DNA from 3 places in the Agarilytica rhodophyticola genome. Region 3 is predicted to be linked to each of the others. Evidence: predicted binding sites of a transcription regulator. Region 3 holds the regulator's gene; each other region holds the start of a gene.

Region 1 (5,743 bases), on a different replicon from region 3:
TTCCATGTCTCATCAGCATGGCTCTAACATCTACATTTGAAGGCTGTTGAATAATGTCGCGAATATCCGATTCTTTAAGGCCAACTAAGGTTTTTGATACGACATAAAAGATATCTTCAATAATTACGTTGAATTTTTCCAGGCTTTTGACTTCAGAAAATAAGAATTCATATTTATTTATCTTCATATAAACTGCCAAAATTATGATGATCTTTAGAACAAAAACACATGCATATAAATAGGATCTATTAACAACAACTTATCCGTCAATTCCAGACGTTAAATAAATAAAAATAGTAATATGATGTCGAGCTTATTGTTAATTGTTTCGACGACGGGCATAACCATATAGTTGATCTACATCTCGATATTAATTAGCCACCAGGTTAATAGTATTTCTATTCGTTAGTTGTTTATCCAGCGGAAATCTATGGTTGTGAGAAAAGCGTAACATTTGAAGTGCACAGTTAAAGGATTATGGCATGGTCTAACAATAGTTGGCGTGTTAAATAATAAGGGGTTTGTTCATCCATTGGTGCCAGCATATAATATGCCTAGATATTTCTTGGAATACAGAAGTGATGCCAAAGCATGAGACTATTGTTTGTCCCCGTTGCCTTAAAGATTTTGAGTGTAAAATGGGCTCTATTTTGATTTGTCATTGCAGCGACATTCATTTGTCAGATAAACAAAGAGCATTCATTGCTGAACGTTGGGATCGTTGTTTATGCAATAGTTGCTTAAAAGAAATAAGTGAAATGCCCCTATAATCTTATCATTTTGTTCTTTGAGAAAGTAGCAAGTTAGAGCCCGCTAACACCAATATAATCATACTCCAGTAAGTACTCAATTTATGGCGAAATATATAGGAAGGTATATGTAGAGATACCTGAGTATATTAGTCTTGCTGTTAAAGTATCGGTTTAATAATAATCGCAGTATCAACAGGACTACTCATGATGAATAGTGGTAATATCCCTATGCACCCATTACTATTATTCATGGTTCAACAATGATTGAAAGAATGCACTTAAGGATTATGCTTGAGATAGATCGTCAGGGCTCACTAACCGCAGCGGCCGATAAATTAAACCTGACACAATCAGCCTTGAGTCACACCATAAAAAAGTTAGAAGCGAAATTTGCCTTGTCTTTGTGGAGAAAGGAGGGGAGGCAGATTCAACTAACGGAGGCTGGACACTATTTGTTAAGAGAAGCAAGGCGCTTATTACCTCAGCTCGAGAGAATTGATGAGAGTTTGCAACAGTATGCTAAAGGGGAGAGCGGTAACCTGAGCATAGGCATGGAATGTCACCCTTGCTACCAATGGTTGCTTACCGTAGTTCACGATTTTCTTGAGCAATTCCCTGGAGTTGATGTGGATGTGAAACAACAATTTCAATTTGGTGGAATGGCCGCGCTGTTTAATCACGACATCGATGTATTAGTTACACCGGATCCCCTATTGCGAAAAGGAATTTCCTTTGTTCCTGTTTTTGATTATGAACAGGTATTAGTTGTTGGACACGAGCATCCATTTTATCAACGTCAATTTATCGAGCCTGAAGATTTATTAGATCAAGTTCTTTATACATACCCAGTAGATATTGAACGCTTGGATATTTACAGCTTATTTTTATTGCCGGCAAACTGTCGGCCCCAAAAGCATAAAACGGTGGAAGCCACCGAGATTATGCTACAGCTGGTGGCAGCACATCGTGGTGTAGCAACATTACCTCGCTGGCTAGTGGATCAGTTTGCAGAACAATTACCAATAAAAGCAATAGCATTGGGCAAAGCTGGTGTTTATAAGCAAATTCATCTTGGTATGCGCACTAATGATGACAGCGCCTTTGCTCATGCTTTGGTCGCCTTGGCAAAAAAGAAATCCGCAGTCCACTAATTTTGTAGCAGATTTAAAATTTAACGACCACTTGAGAATATATATGATGGGTGTCACCAGTGGGCGATGCATTAGGAGCATCTTTTAAAAAACTACCTTTTAATAAGTAAGCCCCACCGACTTCAAATTTAATGGATGATGATAACTTAATATCTAGGCGAACTTGTAACTGCTGTCCGACAAACTTGCTGGTGTTGCCGCTCGGATCAACGACATTTGCAGTGGTTAATGCGTCTTTGTCAGAGGCTAGCCAAACTGAGCGATAGCCGACAAGTGCTGAGAGTGCATCGCGAGGTTGGAATTCCCATCTCAAGCCAGGAGATAAAATATTACTTCGGGCAAAAGCACCGTATATACCTGTATGCCCGTACTCGAAGCCTCGAGACCCGAACAGAGTATCAAAGCGGTTGTACTTATTATCATTGGGATCTTTATCACCGCTGGCATAATCTGCTTGCAGAACTATTCTAGAAAACCATAAGCTGTTAAATTGATAAGCAAGGTGAACATGAATAAAGCCTGCATTTACGTCTAAGTCATTGGTATTAGAAACGGATCTATTTGTTCGTGCCTCACCAAATTGATATGCCGCTTCAAATTCATAATCCCAGTGTGAAAGTTTTTTCGGTTGTAATAACCTTAGGCCTAAAGTGTTGAGTGCGCGGTTTCTTGTATTTAAATTAGCTTGATCTTCCTCATCTAGCATAAAATAGTAGAGCTCTAACAACTCTTTGTTTTGCTTTTCTCGGGTTACGTGTATACCCGCAAAATGAATTCCCGAGTAATGCTTATCGATTTGAATTTCGTTGTTGTCCAAGGCTAAACGATCGCTAGGACGGCGTTGTAGGGGGAGGGTATATAAAGTTTGTGCGTGCCAGTTATCTTTTATCCATGATGTGTGCATGCCGCTAAAAGCATTGATTGTATTGCGAAAGCCATTACGTGACACTAATCGACGGCTACCAATATTAAGGGTTAGGCGACCAACTTTAGCGGAGAAATTATTTTTGTTTCGCCAGCCGATATAAACTTGTAGCGGCTCTAATGGGTTAACGTCATCAGTACCTAGAGGTGTACTGTCATCATCCAACCATGTACGTGAATCCTGTAGTTCAAATTCGCCAAATACCCCGTCATTATTAAACTTTACACTAGCCAGTAATCGTGAGGCTAGTACTTGATCAGAGTCTTCTATATTCGCCCTAAATGGGTTATCTAAGTTTTCATATCGTAGCCGGTAATTCCCTCCAAAAGACCAGTTTTTATTTTCGGCTGCTACAGCAGAGCCACCTAGAACTAATATGAGAAAAATAACTCGACTCACTTGATAAACCACCTACCACCTCATGAAATGAGTATTAACTGAACAGTGATGTTCATTTTAACGCGATACTTGTGCAAGATTACAACGTACCAGTTTATACTACAGCATAGGCATTACGATCTAGAGCCTATCGGAAAAATATATTATGGTACATAAGACGCTGCTTATTGCGATTTTTTTAGGGCTAAGCCACTCTCTTTTTGCTGAAAATGTTCATGTAGCTGTTGCCTCCAATTTCAAAAATACGATGCTAGATATTACCAAAGTTTTTGAACAGTCTAGCGGTCACAAAGTCCTTTTATCTTTTGGTGCCTCTGGTAAATTCTATGCGCAAATAAGACATGGCGCGCCGTTTGATATCTTTTTATCGGCGGATCAAACAATACCTGCAAAGCTCGAAAAAGAAGGGTTCGTTGTACCTGATAAGATCGCGACTTATGCCATCGGAAGGCTGGCTCTATGGTCTGCAAACTCAAAGTTGATCAAAAATAACCCAGAAGTATTAAAGATGGGGAGTTTTAATAAGCTCGCGCTTGCTAATCCAAAACTTGCTCCTTACGGTGTCGCTGCTGTTGATACATTGAAGAGCCTACAGCTGCACGATAAGACCAAAGCCAAATGGGTGCAGGGAGAAAATATCGCACAAACCTACCAGTTTGTGCGTACTGGTAATGCCCAAATAGGTTTTATTGCGTTTTCTCAAATTATGGATGGAAACCATTTAAAAACAGGCTCTTTTTGGCTTGTTCCGAGGGAATATCATAGACCAATAAAACAGGACGCGGCGTTACTGAGCCGAGGCAACACTAACGCCGCAGCTCGCGAGTTTTTACGCTTCCTAAGCAGCCATAGTGCTCAAAGAATCATTGAGTCCTATGGCTACGCTACATCAAGTACCAAATAACGGCATAAAGATTATTGTAATTAACCTGTTAAAAGCTTTAGATTAGCACTGATAAATATTGGGGTTTAATTACTAGTCAACTGTCCAAATGTATTAATATATACATCATTAATGTAACCCTCGGCGACGATACAGAATTGAGGTGTTGTATTGTCTTGTTCAGACTGAACATTAAAAGAACCACTATCGCTGATCGAGTAGATACGGAGCATATTTTCTTGGCAAAAAGCCATCAGTGGACTTGATACCCTAAGTAGGCTATTTAATTTTGATTCCCGTTGTGAACATAGTGCACCAACAACAGGAGTGTCTGTTAATTTCTCGTCAAGGCTGCTTTGCTGATTATAGATCGACAGGTCATATGTTTCATAAAACAGGTGTACTTCAGGGACGTAATGTCACTGTGGGTTCTCACACGTAGCAATAAGTGCTGTACTTGAAAATGCTGAACTAGCTATCAAACTAATGATAAGAGCGTCACTAACTTTTCCTTTCATTTTGTACTCACTATCTAATTAAATTGAGCCGCTAATATAGTGTCTCCGTTATTAATAAAAAATGAATAGATAAGTTCAACTAAAAACATAACACAGGTATATTAAACAGTATGTAATTTTTATCCAATGTAATTTATAAATATTTACCGGAGAATGTATGCACAAAATATTATTGGTAATAATGTTAATTTTTATACAAAACATGCTGTATGCAAAATAATATAATTCGAGAAAACAGCTACGGGATTGTCATCACTGACCTGAATACAGAAAATATATTAGTTCAAGGTAATTCACTACGTGGAAATATAGTGGATAGGATAAAAATTGATTCACATGGTAATATCAGTCCAAACATCGATGTACGTAATAATTTATAAGTATTATAGCTTCTAGATATTATAGAAAGATAAGAGTTGCAACGTTATATTTAATTATTCGCAGATATCTCTCATCTAACGCAAACCTATGTCTTGATATTAGATTTTATTGAGTTATAAGTAATAATTGTATTTATATGCTATGAAAGTGGAAAATAGATTAGATTAAGAACATGTAATTCTGTAGTATGTAATGTAATAAAAGATACCTTATGAGGTGGGTAAGTAAAATGGCTAGGGGCGGGATAAATAAAGCGTTAGTCGCAAACGCACGTGAAGCACTGATAGCAAAAGGTCAAAACCCTTCCATTGATGCTGTGCGGGTAGAACTTGGTAATACAGGCTCAAAATCAACCATACATCGCTATCTTAAAGAGCTGGAAGAAGAAGCCTCTACCACAATGGATGACGAAACCTTGTTAAGCCAACCCATCAAGGAATTGGTTATGAGGCTTGCTGCCGGTTTGCGTCAAGAAGCTTATGATGTAGTAGAGAAGTTAAAGCTTAGTTACGAAGAGAAGCTAACAGATATCGATAATGAAAATAAGAGATTAAAAGTAGATTCTATTGAGCTTAACAAGCAAGGTGTTGAATTAAAGGACGCGTTACAACAGTGCGAAAAAGAAATAGACCGTCAAGACGCTATGTTGCGAGAGCTGGAAATAAAGCAAACAGAGTATCAACAAAATGAGTCACGACTGAGCCAACTCCTTGATGAAAAACAAACACATATAG
Region 2 (5,743 bases), 1.6 Mb from region 3:
TGTCACCCTTTGCCACCATGTAAGCGACTCAAAGCTTGGTAACATCTGTTGCACAAGCAACAGCATCGATGCCATCAGAGCACTACTAAGTAACAAGCGCAGAAGAAATAATGACCAACCGTGGGGCTTGATGTATATTTGGTCGCGTTTAAGCTTGAGAAACAATAGCCCTGCATTCAGATAAGCGGAAGCTGCTGTTGCCAGGGCTAAACCCACATGGCCAATCTGCCAGATAAAATGCAAAGGCAAGACAAAAACCAAGTTAAATCCCATATTTGCCAGCATTGCAATAATACCAATACGCACAGGTGAAGTCATATCTTGGCGAGAGAAGAAACCGCTGGCTAACACCTTGATCAACATAAATGCAGTTAACCCCAAAGCGTAAGCTTGCAAACTCAGACTGGCCATATTAATCGCTCTAACTGACGTTTTTTCATACTGAAACAGCGTAAAAAGAATGGGTTTAGCGAGTATTATCAGGGCAATAGAAGCCGGCACTGCTATCAGCAGTATCAATTTAATTCCCCAATCTATAGTGTCGCTAAATTTGCTACCACCACTGGCATGCTGACGAGATAAATTTGGCAATATCACCGTGGCAATGCCGACACCGAAGACACCTAACGGTAACTCAACTAAACGGTCAGAAAAATACAGCCAAGAAACACTACCTGTGGGTAAAAAAGAGGCCAAAACAGTATCGAATAATAAGTTAATTTGGCTGACAGAGACACCGAACATCGCAGGTGCCATCAGTTTAAGTACTTTACGCACAGATTCATCGGACCAATCTACTGTTGGATGAGGTAACAGCCCCAATTTCATTAAAAAAGGTACTTGGAAAAGCAGTTGGATAATACCCGCAATCAGCACTCCCCATGCTAGCGCAAAAACAGGTTGTTCAAACCAGGGGGAAACCACAGCCGCGGCCATGATAAGCACAATATTTAAAAACACTGGCGTAATTGCAGGCACAGCAAACTTATCGTAGCTATTTAAAATAGCACCCGCTAAGCCTGTTAACGATATCAGCATTAAATAGGGAAAGGTAATACGCAAGAGCTCTGATGTTAGCCAAAACTTTTCGGGATAATTAAGCAAAAAGCCAATCCCAAAAATTGCTGCCACAGCAGGAGAAGCAATAACAACAAAGCTTGTTAAAACAATTAAGGAAATACCAAGACAACCGCAGATACGGTCGATAAAGTGGCGGACAGCCGCGTAACTCCCTTGAGTACGGTACTCAGACAATACGGGAACAAACGCTTGGGCAAATGCACCCTCGGCAAATAGACGACGAAAGAAATTGGGGATTTTAAAAGCTACAAAAAAGGCATCGGCATTGGCTTCTGCTCCGATAAAACGCGCAAAAACTATATCTCTAACTAACCCGAGAACACGGGAAAGCATGGTCATAAACGATACGACAGCACTGGATTTTAAAAGACTTTTTTTACTCGGTTGAGAACTGGATGCATCCGTTTGCGTTGCCAAAATACCCTACTCAATTTACTAAAAACCCGCATTGAGCCATTTTTATATTGACGAATCAAGAGCTATCGCCGAAACGTGTGTACGGTATTGCTAAAGGGTAAGATTATTTGGGCGAAAAAAAAGCGACCCGTAGACCGCTTAAAGGACTCCAAACACTCCAAAAAAACTTTATATCTTCGCTCTGCGACGCAGACCAAGGAAAGCAATAAGACCTGTGGCAAAAAACCAAAAAGCGGCAGGTAAAGGCACTGGATTCACATTGACAGAAAGCTGGCTAATTTTAAAACTATCGCCGTAGGAATCTTGCGCAGCCCCAAACAATGGATGAAATGCTCCTACTAACCAACGGCTAGCAACTACACCGGCGCTATCTACGTGATTAGTGCCTAAAGAAGCATCAAAAATACTATCGCCAAAAACGAAACTACCATTACTAATACCACCGATAGACACGTCACTATCAGCGGCGATATATCCTAAGTCAATGGATTCGAGACTAACTTCCGTATCGAAATCTAGTACCAGGAAATCATAATCGAAACCAAAGTTATCGATGGTGTGAGAAAGACCTCGCCTTTCAATCCCAACCAAGCCATTCCACAACCCTACTCTTGCGCGGGAAAAACTCGAAAAGGGAGCAAAGCGGTCACCACCAGAAGATAAGCCAGAGATACTAAGGTTGATACCATCCACTTCATAGTTAAAGGCACGCGCATAATCACCTCGCGCCCGATCGGCGGAGATAGGATCAATTAAGTCAAAGTCAACAGTGACAGCCTGCGTCTGTACAACAAAAAGCATAGCAAAAACTGCCAACCAACCTTTATATGCCATCGATATCTACCTAAAAAACACTCGTTTAATCTTTTAACGTTATAAAAACATTTACTAAGACTTACAAATGCATATGGCATGCCAAAAAGAAAAACTTCATATAAATCAAGGCAGAATAGAAAATAAAAGCGACATGAAAAAATTATAGGCGCCCATCTGTATATTTTGCCGACAGCGCAAACAACGTGGCTCAAGGTAAGCGTTAAGAGATCGAATAAGAGCAGCTTAAACATTTTTCAACATGAAGATCTAATTTACAGCCACTTTTTATACACCGAGATAAGGCTTCCACATTTTGCCATATTCCGTCACTGGCCTGCCCTTTTACGTCCATTGGAAGGTCTTAATCCTCCTGTTTAATACACACCATAGCAGCAACACAGCGATATCAAACAAATTAACAATTAAGAGAGACAACCATGAAAACAATGACTTTTATCTCAGCACTAGCCCTAACATCAGCGCTTACCGTTCCCGCTGCACAAGCCGCATCAAAAACAGTTAAAGATGTTGAAAGAGCAGCAACATTCTCAACAGCAGCAGTTGTCGGTGGCATTGCTGGGGGGCCAGTAGGACTTGTTCTCGGAGCACTTGGCGGAGCTTATCTAGCAGAAAAAAGTAAAACGGCGGATATACAGATGGAAGCAGCAAATCACAATATCAAACAACTAGAACAGAAAATAGATCGACAACAGCACGAAGTTGCCAGCCTTGAGAGCCGAGTCGCTAAGAAATTAGAATTTCAAGTGATGTTTCCTACGGGCGGTGATGAAATCTCATTCCAAGATAGCCAACGTATTTCTTCTTTGGTGGGTTATCTGAAAGAAAACCCCGAATTACACGTGCGTCTAGATGGCCATGCAGACCCCAGAGGCACAGATGAGTACAACAATGTTTTATCCGCCGAACGGGCCAAAGCTGTAGCCACTGCCCTAACTGATGAAGGCATTGCAGAAGATCGTATAGAAGTTCACTCACACGGCTCTCAATTTGCCATTTCGGCCATGCCTAACCTAGATCAACACGCCTTTCAAAGACGAGTGAAAATCGAAGTGTATAACAAAGATCAAGAGCAGTTTGCGGCGGCTAACTAACGAATACAAGGACTCAGGAAAGCGACACCCACAGGAATGTGAGACAAGGACGTTGAAAGAGGGACATTACAAGACGGAATTTCGGCCAGTAAGTACACCATCCTGAGAGTTAGCCCAACATATGTTGGGCTTTTTTTATCCGCAAAATGGTGCTCAAAAGAAAAGCTTACAATGACAAGCGACGAATGTCTGAGAGTAAGGACACTAGATAAGTAAAGAAACGCCCAGCATCTGCGCCGTTAATCGCACGGTGGTCATAAGACAAAGATAGAGGTAGCATTTGGCGGGGAGTAAAGTCCTTACCATTCCATACAGGCTGCATCGAAGCTTTAGAAACTCCAAGAATAGCCACTTCCGGTGCATTAACGATAGGGGTAAAACCTGTTCCACCTATTGCACCCAAGCTAGAAATAGTAAAGCAGCCGCCTTGCATTTCATTTGGCATCAGTTTGCCATCACGTGCTTTCTTAGCCAGCGCGTTGGATTCTTCCGCCAATTGGAATAGACCTTTTTTATCCACATCTTTGACCACGGGAACCATCAAGCCATTTGGCGTCGCCACAGCGATACCGATATGAACATATTTCTTCTTAACAATATGCTCACCGTCAGCGTGCAATGAAACGTTAAAACTCTCTTCGTGCTTCAGAGCAGCAGCACATGCTTTTAACAAGAAAGGTAAAGGTGTTAACTTCACTCCTGCCTTTTCTGCCTCAGCTTTCATGCCTTTGCGGAAAGCTTCCATATCGGTGATATCGGCATCGTCAAACTGCGTTACATGAGGCACATTCAACCAGCTACGCAGCATATTAGCGGCTGTAACCTTATGAATTTTACTCATTTTAACGGTTTCAACTTCACCAAATTTGGCAAAATCTATTTCTGGAATAGCAGGAATGCCTGTGCCGCTGGTTAGGCTTGCGCCTGCACTAGCAGCCGGTTTTCTAGTCATGACACCTTTAACGAAAGCTTTAACATCATCCTTGGAGATACGACCTCGCGCTCCCGTCGCTTGTACTTCTCCCAAGTTTACCCCCAGCTGGCGGGCAAGCTTACGCACTGCCGGACCGGCATAAACTGAGCTGCCTGAGCTTTCAATATCTTGTGGCAGCAACTGATTAGTCGTCTGGGGTTTTGCCGGTTTTTTAGCTGGTGCTGGCGCTGAGACAGGCTCTGGTTCAGCGGGTGCAGCTTGCTCTTGGACAACCGGTGCAGCACCGGCAACTTCCAGGGTTAACACGGCCGTGCCTTCGGATGCTTTATCGCCCTCTTTAATAGCAAGCTTAGTCACCTTACCAGAGGCAGGTGCGGGTACTTCCATTGAGGCTTTATCACTCTCTAAAACAATAATGGAATCGCCTTCACTCACTTCATCGCCAACAGCAACGCAGACTTCGATCACATCCACGTCCTCTGCACCACCAATATCAGGCACACTAACATCCATAGAAGCTGATGCACCTGAGGGCGCAGCGGCAACAGGTGCAGGAGCACTATCCGCCGCAGGTGCTGGCGCTACAGTGCCACCACCTTGAGTTTCCAATACCAATACTGCATCGCCTTCAGAAACTTTCATTCCTTCTTTCAATGCAATACTTACCACTTTACCGCCCGTTGGAGCAGGCACTTCCATGGAAGCTTTATCACTCTCAAGTACGATAATAGAATCGCCCTCGGCAACGGTATCGCCAATGGCAACACATATTTCGATCACGTCCACACCTTCGGCACCGCCTATATCAGGCACTGCTACAGGTGTTTGCTCAGTGGCGCTAGAAGCTGCCGCCGGAGCACTTTCGACAGGCGCGGCTTGAGTTGCAGGAGCCGCATCTTCAGCACCACCTACTTCAATTTCTAACACCGCTGAGCCTTCTGATACCTGATCACCTTCTTTAACAAGAACATTGATCACTTTACCTGCAACCGGCGACGGAATATCCATCGATGCTTTATCCGATTCCAAAGTAATTAGAGGATCATCAACCGCTATCACATCTCCAGGTGCGACCGAAATCTCGATTACATCTACATTTTCCGCCCCGCCAATATCGGGTACAGGGACTGTTTGCTTAGCCACTGAAAAATTCTCCTAGTAAGTTAACAGGTCGTTGGATCGGTTTTTTCTGAGTCGATGCCATATTTTTTAAGCGCTTCGGCAACGTCTTTACTGTCTATCTTGCCTTCATCAGCAAGAGCCTTGAGTGCAGCAACAGTAACAAAGTAGCGATCCACCTCAAAGAATTTACGTAGTTTTGAGCGCGTGTCACTGCGGCCAAACCCGTCAGTTCCTAAGACAGAATAATTACCTGGAATATAGG
Region 3 (5,743 bases):
CTCTCGAAGATACAGAATAAAACAACATAATAACCAACTAGCATATCAATAAGCAGTCGTCTTAATGTCGCAATTAGAAGCTAAACATCTCGCAAAAAGTTACAAAGGCAGACAAGTGGTTATCGATGTCTCAGTGTCGGTAAACCAAGGACAAGTTGTGGGCTTGCTCGGCCCTAATGGCGCGGGCAAGACAACCTGCTTTTATATGATCGCTGGCATAGTAAGGGCAGATCGAGGCCAAGTCTTTATCAATGGTGAAGATGTCACTCGCCAGCCCATGCATGGCCGGGCAAGGCGCGGTCTGGGCTACTTACCCCAGGAAGCCTCGGTGTTTCGAAAACTTACGGTCAGCCAAAATATCTTGGCGATATTGGAGACTCGCAAAGGCTTAAAGCGTAAGCAACGGCAAGAAATTCTAAATAAGCTACTGGAAGAGTTTCACATCACTCACATTAAAGATAGCCTCGGGATGGCGCTATCTGGTGGCGAGCGCCGACGCGTAGAAATTGCACGAGCGTTAGCCACAGAACCAGATTTTATATTACTTGACGAGCCCTTTGCTGGCGTCGATCCCATTTCAGTTAGTGATATCAAAGGTATCATCCAGCAACTAAAAGCCAAAAACATTGGCGTTCTCATTACCGATCATCATGTTAGAGAAACGCTCGATATATGCGAGAAATCTTACATCGTATCCGAAGGCCACATCATTGCTGATGGCGATGCCGCCACCGTACTCAATAACCAAAAAGTGCGGGAAGTCTATCTAGGACAGCATTTTCAGCTTTAGGCCATATCTGACACTAAGCCTAATTGTTTTGAGTTTAATACTTGACAAATTGCTCAAGCAGTGACCTATATACGGCACAATGTTTGCTTTATTTTTAACGCAAAACCGTTGCCTGAGAGCCTCGCTCAGTCTAAACTTATAAGGGTCTGCTTTCCTAAATGGAATCAAGCGGCTGTCACATAACATACAATCAACCGGGGCAAGTGTTAGCGCATATGAAGCAATCTCTTCAACTAAAGCTGGGTCAGCAACTTACAATGACTCCCCAGTTGCAGCAAGCGATTCGCCTTCTTCAGCTATCAACCTTAGATTTGCAATCAGAGATTCAGGAAGCGCTGGACTCTAACCCTATGTTAGAGATATCTGATGAATCCAGTAGCTCAGACAACGATTCAGGGGAAAAAGGGGCTGACTCTTCTCCTTCGGAAGATTTTGCCAAACCTAACGATTCTTCTTTAAATAGCGAAAGCACTAACTCTAGCGATGAAAATCCAAACTCTTCGAATGAAGAAGCGCGTCTAGATAGCGAATGGAGTGATACCATTCCCAATGAGCTGGCGGTTGATACCAATTGGGATGATGTCTACCAAGCATCATCATCCCCCGGCGCTTCGAGAAACGATAACGAAGATATGGATTTTGAATCTCGTCGCACCTCGTCCGAGACAATCCAAGACCACTTACTTTGGCAACTCAATCTAACACCAATGTCGGATCTAGATATAGAAATTGCCGAGGCTATCATAGATGCGGTAGAGCCCAATGGTATGTTGTGTCAGTCCTTGGATGATATATACACAGGCCTACAAGCCCATCATGAAGAATTAGAGATGGATGAGCTAGTTGCTGTATTGCACAGAATTCAGCAATTTGATCCCATAGGGGTAGCCAGCCAAAATATCAGCGAGTGTTTACTGATACAGCTAAACCAGTATGATCCTAATGAACCAGGCGTTAATTACGCCCGTAAAATTATTGAAGACTACCTAGAAGTACTTGGCAATCGAGATTTCAAGCAGTTAATGCGCAAATTGAAGATTAAAGAAGCCGAACTGCAACTTGCTATTAAAGTCATTCAGACGCTTAACCCACGCCCAGGGGAACATATTGGCACAGACTCAACCGAATATGTGGTACCTGATGTTTTTGTTAAAAAGGTAGATGATCGTTGGACAGTGCAGTTAAACCCTGAAATAGCTCCTCGAATTCGCATCAATAATGATTATGCGTCCTTAGTTAAAAGAGCAGACTCAAGCACTGACAATACCTTTTTAAGAGATAACCTTCAGGAAGCTAGGTGGTTTTTAAAAAGCTTGCAGAGCCGCAATGAGACATTATTGAAAGTGGCTACATGCATCGTTGAGAAGCAACAGGGCTTTCTTGATCATGGCCCAGAAGCTATGAAACCTATGGTATTACACGATGTTGCGGAAATTGTTGAAATGCATGAATCGACAATTTCTCGGGTAACAACGCAAAAATATATGCATACACCACAAGGTATATTTGAACTTAAGTACTTTTTCTCAAGCCATGTAGCAACAGAAGCAGGTGGAGAATGCTCTTCAACCGCTATTCGCGCCATTATTAAAAAACTAATCGCTGCTGAAAACGCCAGAAAACCCTTGAGTGACTCGAAGATCACAGGAATACTTGAAGAGAAAGGTATTAAAGTTGCCCGTAGAACCATAGCCAAATATCGAGAGTCACTTGGCATTCCACCTTCCAACGAGCGTAAACGACTAGTTTAAACTATTAGTCTTAATGTTATAGAGCACTCTGTATTTTTGTGTATTGGCTTGCGCAATAAACTATTGAATCGACATTCATCTATGTCTTCCTAAATATAGTTGAGCAATCTTCTAATACGCCAAGCTAAACACGTATATCTTTATTTTAAGGGGGCTAGTTGGCCCATTCGCCCACGACTCCATATTTTGTATACGTTTTATCTATATAGTACTGGATAAGATAAAAAATAATCATTGCTAAACACACAGTGTATTGTGTTCGTTACACAGTAAATAAAACTGATAAAATGGCAGTCTTTATTATTAAAATTGTTTAAAAAACTACCAAAGAATCTATGTTAATTAAAAGCATTCTCTCAACAAAGAGAACAGTGGCAAAAATTGAAGGTGGCAGTAAAAAGCGTGTGATTGAAACACTGGCACAGAATTTTGCGAACGATATCGAAGGCTTTGATGTCGATGAACTTTATCAAAGTCTTATTAACCGAGAAAAATTGGGTACAACCGGTATTGGTGATGGTATCGCAATTCCTCATTGCCGCTTTAATACCGGCGGTCATACATATGGCGCCTGCATGACACTAGCATCCCCCATTGACTTCGACGCAGTGGACGGCAAGCCAGTTGATATTATATTTGCAATGTTAGTACCGGAAAATGCAGAGAGTAGCCATCTAGAGTCGTTGGCAAGCTTGGCACAACTTTTACAAGATGCTGATTTTGTCAGCACAATACGTTCCGTATCATCTGATGATGCACTTTTCGATGCGATAACATCGTCATCTTAACCTCTATATAAGCGGGATCTGTCATGAGCTTTTTAGTAATCAGTGGTCGCTCAGGGTCGGGCAAAACTTCAGCCTTACATCTACTGGAAGATGAAGGGTTTACCTGTATTGATAATATTCCCGTCACCTTGTTGCCATCATTGATTGAGCATATAAATCAGCAAGAGAAGGAACGTTTTGCCATTGGTATAGACGCGAGAAATCTCGACAAGGATTTAGGCACTCTCTCGGGCATATTAAAATCCTCCCAAATCCCCCGTGAAAACTATAAAGTTATCTATCTAGACACTCATACCAATGTATTAATCAAGCGTTTTAGTGAAACTCGCCGTCGCCATCCTTTGTCGGATGAAAATACTGGACTTAATGAGGCACTTGAAAAAGAACGGGATATCCTTGCTCCTATTGTCGGTTTTGCCGATATTATCATCGATACTAGTGCTCTCAATTTGCACGAAATGCGCAGCACCATGCGACAACTCATCGTTGGCCCCCAAAGCAAGAGCATGTCAATTATGTTCAGTTCCTTTGGATTCAAGTATGGAGCTCCTACCGACGCTGATTTTATTTTTGATGTTCGCAGCCTTCCTAATCCTCACTGGGAACCAGGTTTACGTCTCAAAACTGGCCTTGATGTTGAAGTAGCAGATTACTTGTCGAGCCAGAATAGCGTAGAGGAGATGATTAACGATATCACTGGATTTGTTGCTAAATGGATACCTTCATTTGAAAATAATAATCGAAGCTATCTCACAGTAGCAATTGGCTGTACTGGTGGAATGCATCGTTCAGTGTATATTAGCGAACGCTTGTATCAAAATTTAAAAGAAACATATAAGGATGTTCAAGTTCGTCACCGACAATTACAAAACAATAACTTAAAAAATGGCTAATGCATGTTCGAACAGCAAATAGAAATCATTAATAAACTTGGCTTACACGCGCGCGCAGCCACACGCTTTGCGAATACAGCAAATAAATATAGCAGTAGCGTAAAAGTTCGCTTCGCCGACAAAACTATAGACGGCAAAAGTATCATGGCTCTGATGCTGTTAGCTGCGGCGAAGGGCAGCGAAATTACGTTAATTACTGAAGGTGAGGACTCAGAAGAAAGCATGGCCGCACTCGTTGAATTGATTAATAATAGATTTGACGAAGAAGAATAAACCGGCAAATAGTGTGCGCCTTAATATAAGGCTAGTGCCAGCAAATGTAAGGAAACACCGAGGCATAACTCGGATATAACTTAGATATAAACCTAGATAACTTATTACTAGATAACCTATTACCTAGATAGCCTACAACCTATAAAGAGTTACATGCAACAAGCTACCGAAGAGACCAAAAGCCAAACCCACTTGGCCAGAGTACAGACGCTACTAGGAAGCGGTACTCTGCAGCAGATAGCCAAGATGGTAAATAGCTTGCGTCCTGTAGAGATTGCTCGCCTACTTGAGTCTTCTCCCCCTCCTTCGCGTAAAGTTGTGTGGGATCTAGTAGATAAAGATGTTATCGGTGAGGTACTAGAAGAACTGCCCGAAGACATTCAAGGAAACTTTATCCGTGACCTGGATGCAGAACAGCTGGTAGAGCTAACAGAGGGCCTTGAGACAGACGATGTTGTAGATATACTGCAACAATTGCCAGAAAAAGTGACTCAAGAAGTGCTGGCGGCAATGAGCGATCAGGATCGCAACCGCGTGGAAACGGTCTTAGCTTATGACGAAGATACCGCAGGCGGCCTAACAAATACAGATACAATAACAATACGCCCACGTTTTACTCTAGATGTTGTACTGCGCTATTTACGTCGACACGTAGAGCTGCCGCCATCAACGGATGCTCTCATTGTGGTTAACCGTAAAGACCAATACTTAGGTTTGCTACCTCTCGCCAAACTTCTAACGTCAGATCCCAATACAACGGTACGCGAAGTGATGGTGACCGACACTAATGCCATACAGGCTAACCTGCCGGATCATGAGGTTGCTAAGCTTTTCGAACAAAATGATTGGATATCTGCACCTGTGGTGGATGAACAAGGCAAACTGCTTGGCAGAATCACAATCGACGATGTCGTAGACGTCATCCGCGAAGGCGCAGATCACTCGCTTATGAGCCTTGCCGGCTTGGATGAAGAAGAAGATACTTTTGCACCGGTAATGCGTACTATTCCAAGGCGCGCAATATGGCTGGGTATAAATTTGCTCACCGCCATTTTAGCCTCCGCAGTTATCAGCCTTTTCCAAGAATCGCTAGATAAAGTGGTGGCACTTGCGATACTAATGCCTGTTGTCGCCAGCATGGGAGGCGTTGCAGGCTCTCAAACACTGACAGTAGTGATTCGAGGTATGGCAATAGGCAACATCGGTTTTAGTAATATGAATTGGCTTTTGTCACGCGAGTTAGGCGTC

What was found. Region 3 encodes sigma-54, which starts transcription at its own class of promoters, with help from an activator protein. Its sites were predicted from a motif close to TGGCACANNNNTTGCNNT; they were not measured.
Region 1: a site for sigma-54 is predicted at 3,287-3,304, ahead of BVC89_RS28640 (alginate export family protein). Genes of this name have one in related genera too.
Region 2: a site for sigma-54 is predicted at 2,398-2,415, ahead of BVC89_RS10650 (VPLPA-CTERM sorting domain-containing protein). Genes of this name have one in related genera too.

The regions. Positions count from the first base shown of each region.
Region 1 covers NZ_CP021745.1:74,160-79,902, reverse strand. The annotation lists gene BVC89_RS28655 (hypothetical protein) at 1-187, opposite strand, end outside; gene BVC89_RS30835 (cysteine-rich CWC family protein) at 582-770, shown strand; gene BVC89_RS28645 (LysR family transcriptional regulator) at 1,013-1,903, shown strand; gene BVC89_RS28640 (alginate export family protein) at 1,917-3,227, opposite strand; gene modA (molybdate ABC transporter substrate-binding protein) at 3,373-4,131, shown strand; gene BVC89_RS30030 (hypothetical protein) at 4,197-4,364, opposite strand; gene BVC89_RS28630 (DNA-binding protein) at 5,221-5,743, shown strand, end outside.
Region 2 covers NZ_CP020038.1:2,519,943-2,525,685, reverse strand. The annotation lists gene murJ (murein biosynthesis integral membrane protein MurJ) at 1-1,419, opposite strand, end outside; gene BVC89_RS10650 (VPLPA-CTERM sorting domain-containing protein) at 1,666-2,331, opposite strand; gene BVC89_RS10645 (OmpA family protein) at 2,751-3,425, shown strand; gene aceF (pyruvate dehydrogenase complex dihydrolipoyllysine-residue acetyltransferase) at 3,592-5,502, opposite strand; gene aceE (pyruvate dehydrogenase (acetyl-transferring), homodimeric type) at 5,523-5,743, opposite strand, start outside.
Region 3 covers NZ_CP020038.1:926,885-932,627, reverse strand. The annotation lists gene lptA (lipopolysaccharide transport periplasmic protein LptA) at 1-20, shown strand, start outside; gene lptB (LPS export ABC transporter ATP-binding protein) at 65-790, shown strand; gene BVC89_RS03945 (RNA polymerase factor sigma-54) at 1,006-2,541, shown strand; gene BVC89_RS03940 (PTS sugar transporter subunit IIA) at 2,877-3,329, shown strand; gene rapZ (RNase adapter RapZ) at 3,353-4,222, shown strand; gene BVC89_RS03930 (HPr family phosphocarrier protein) at 4,226-4,495, shown strand; gene mgtE (magnesium transporter) at 4,649-5,743, shown strand, end outside.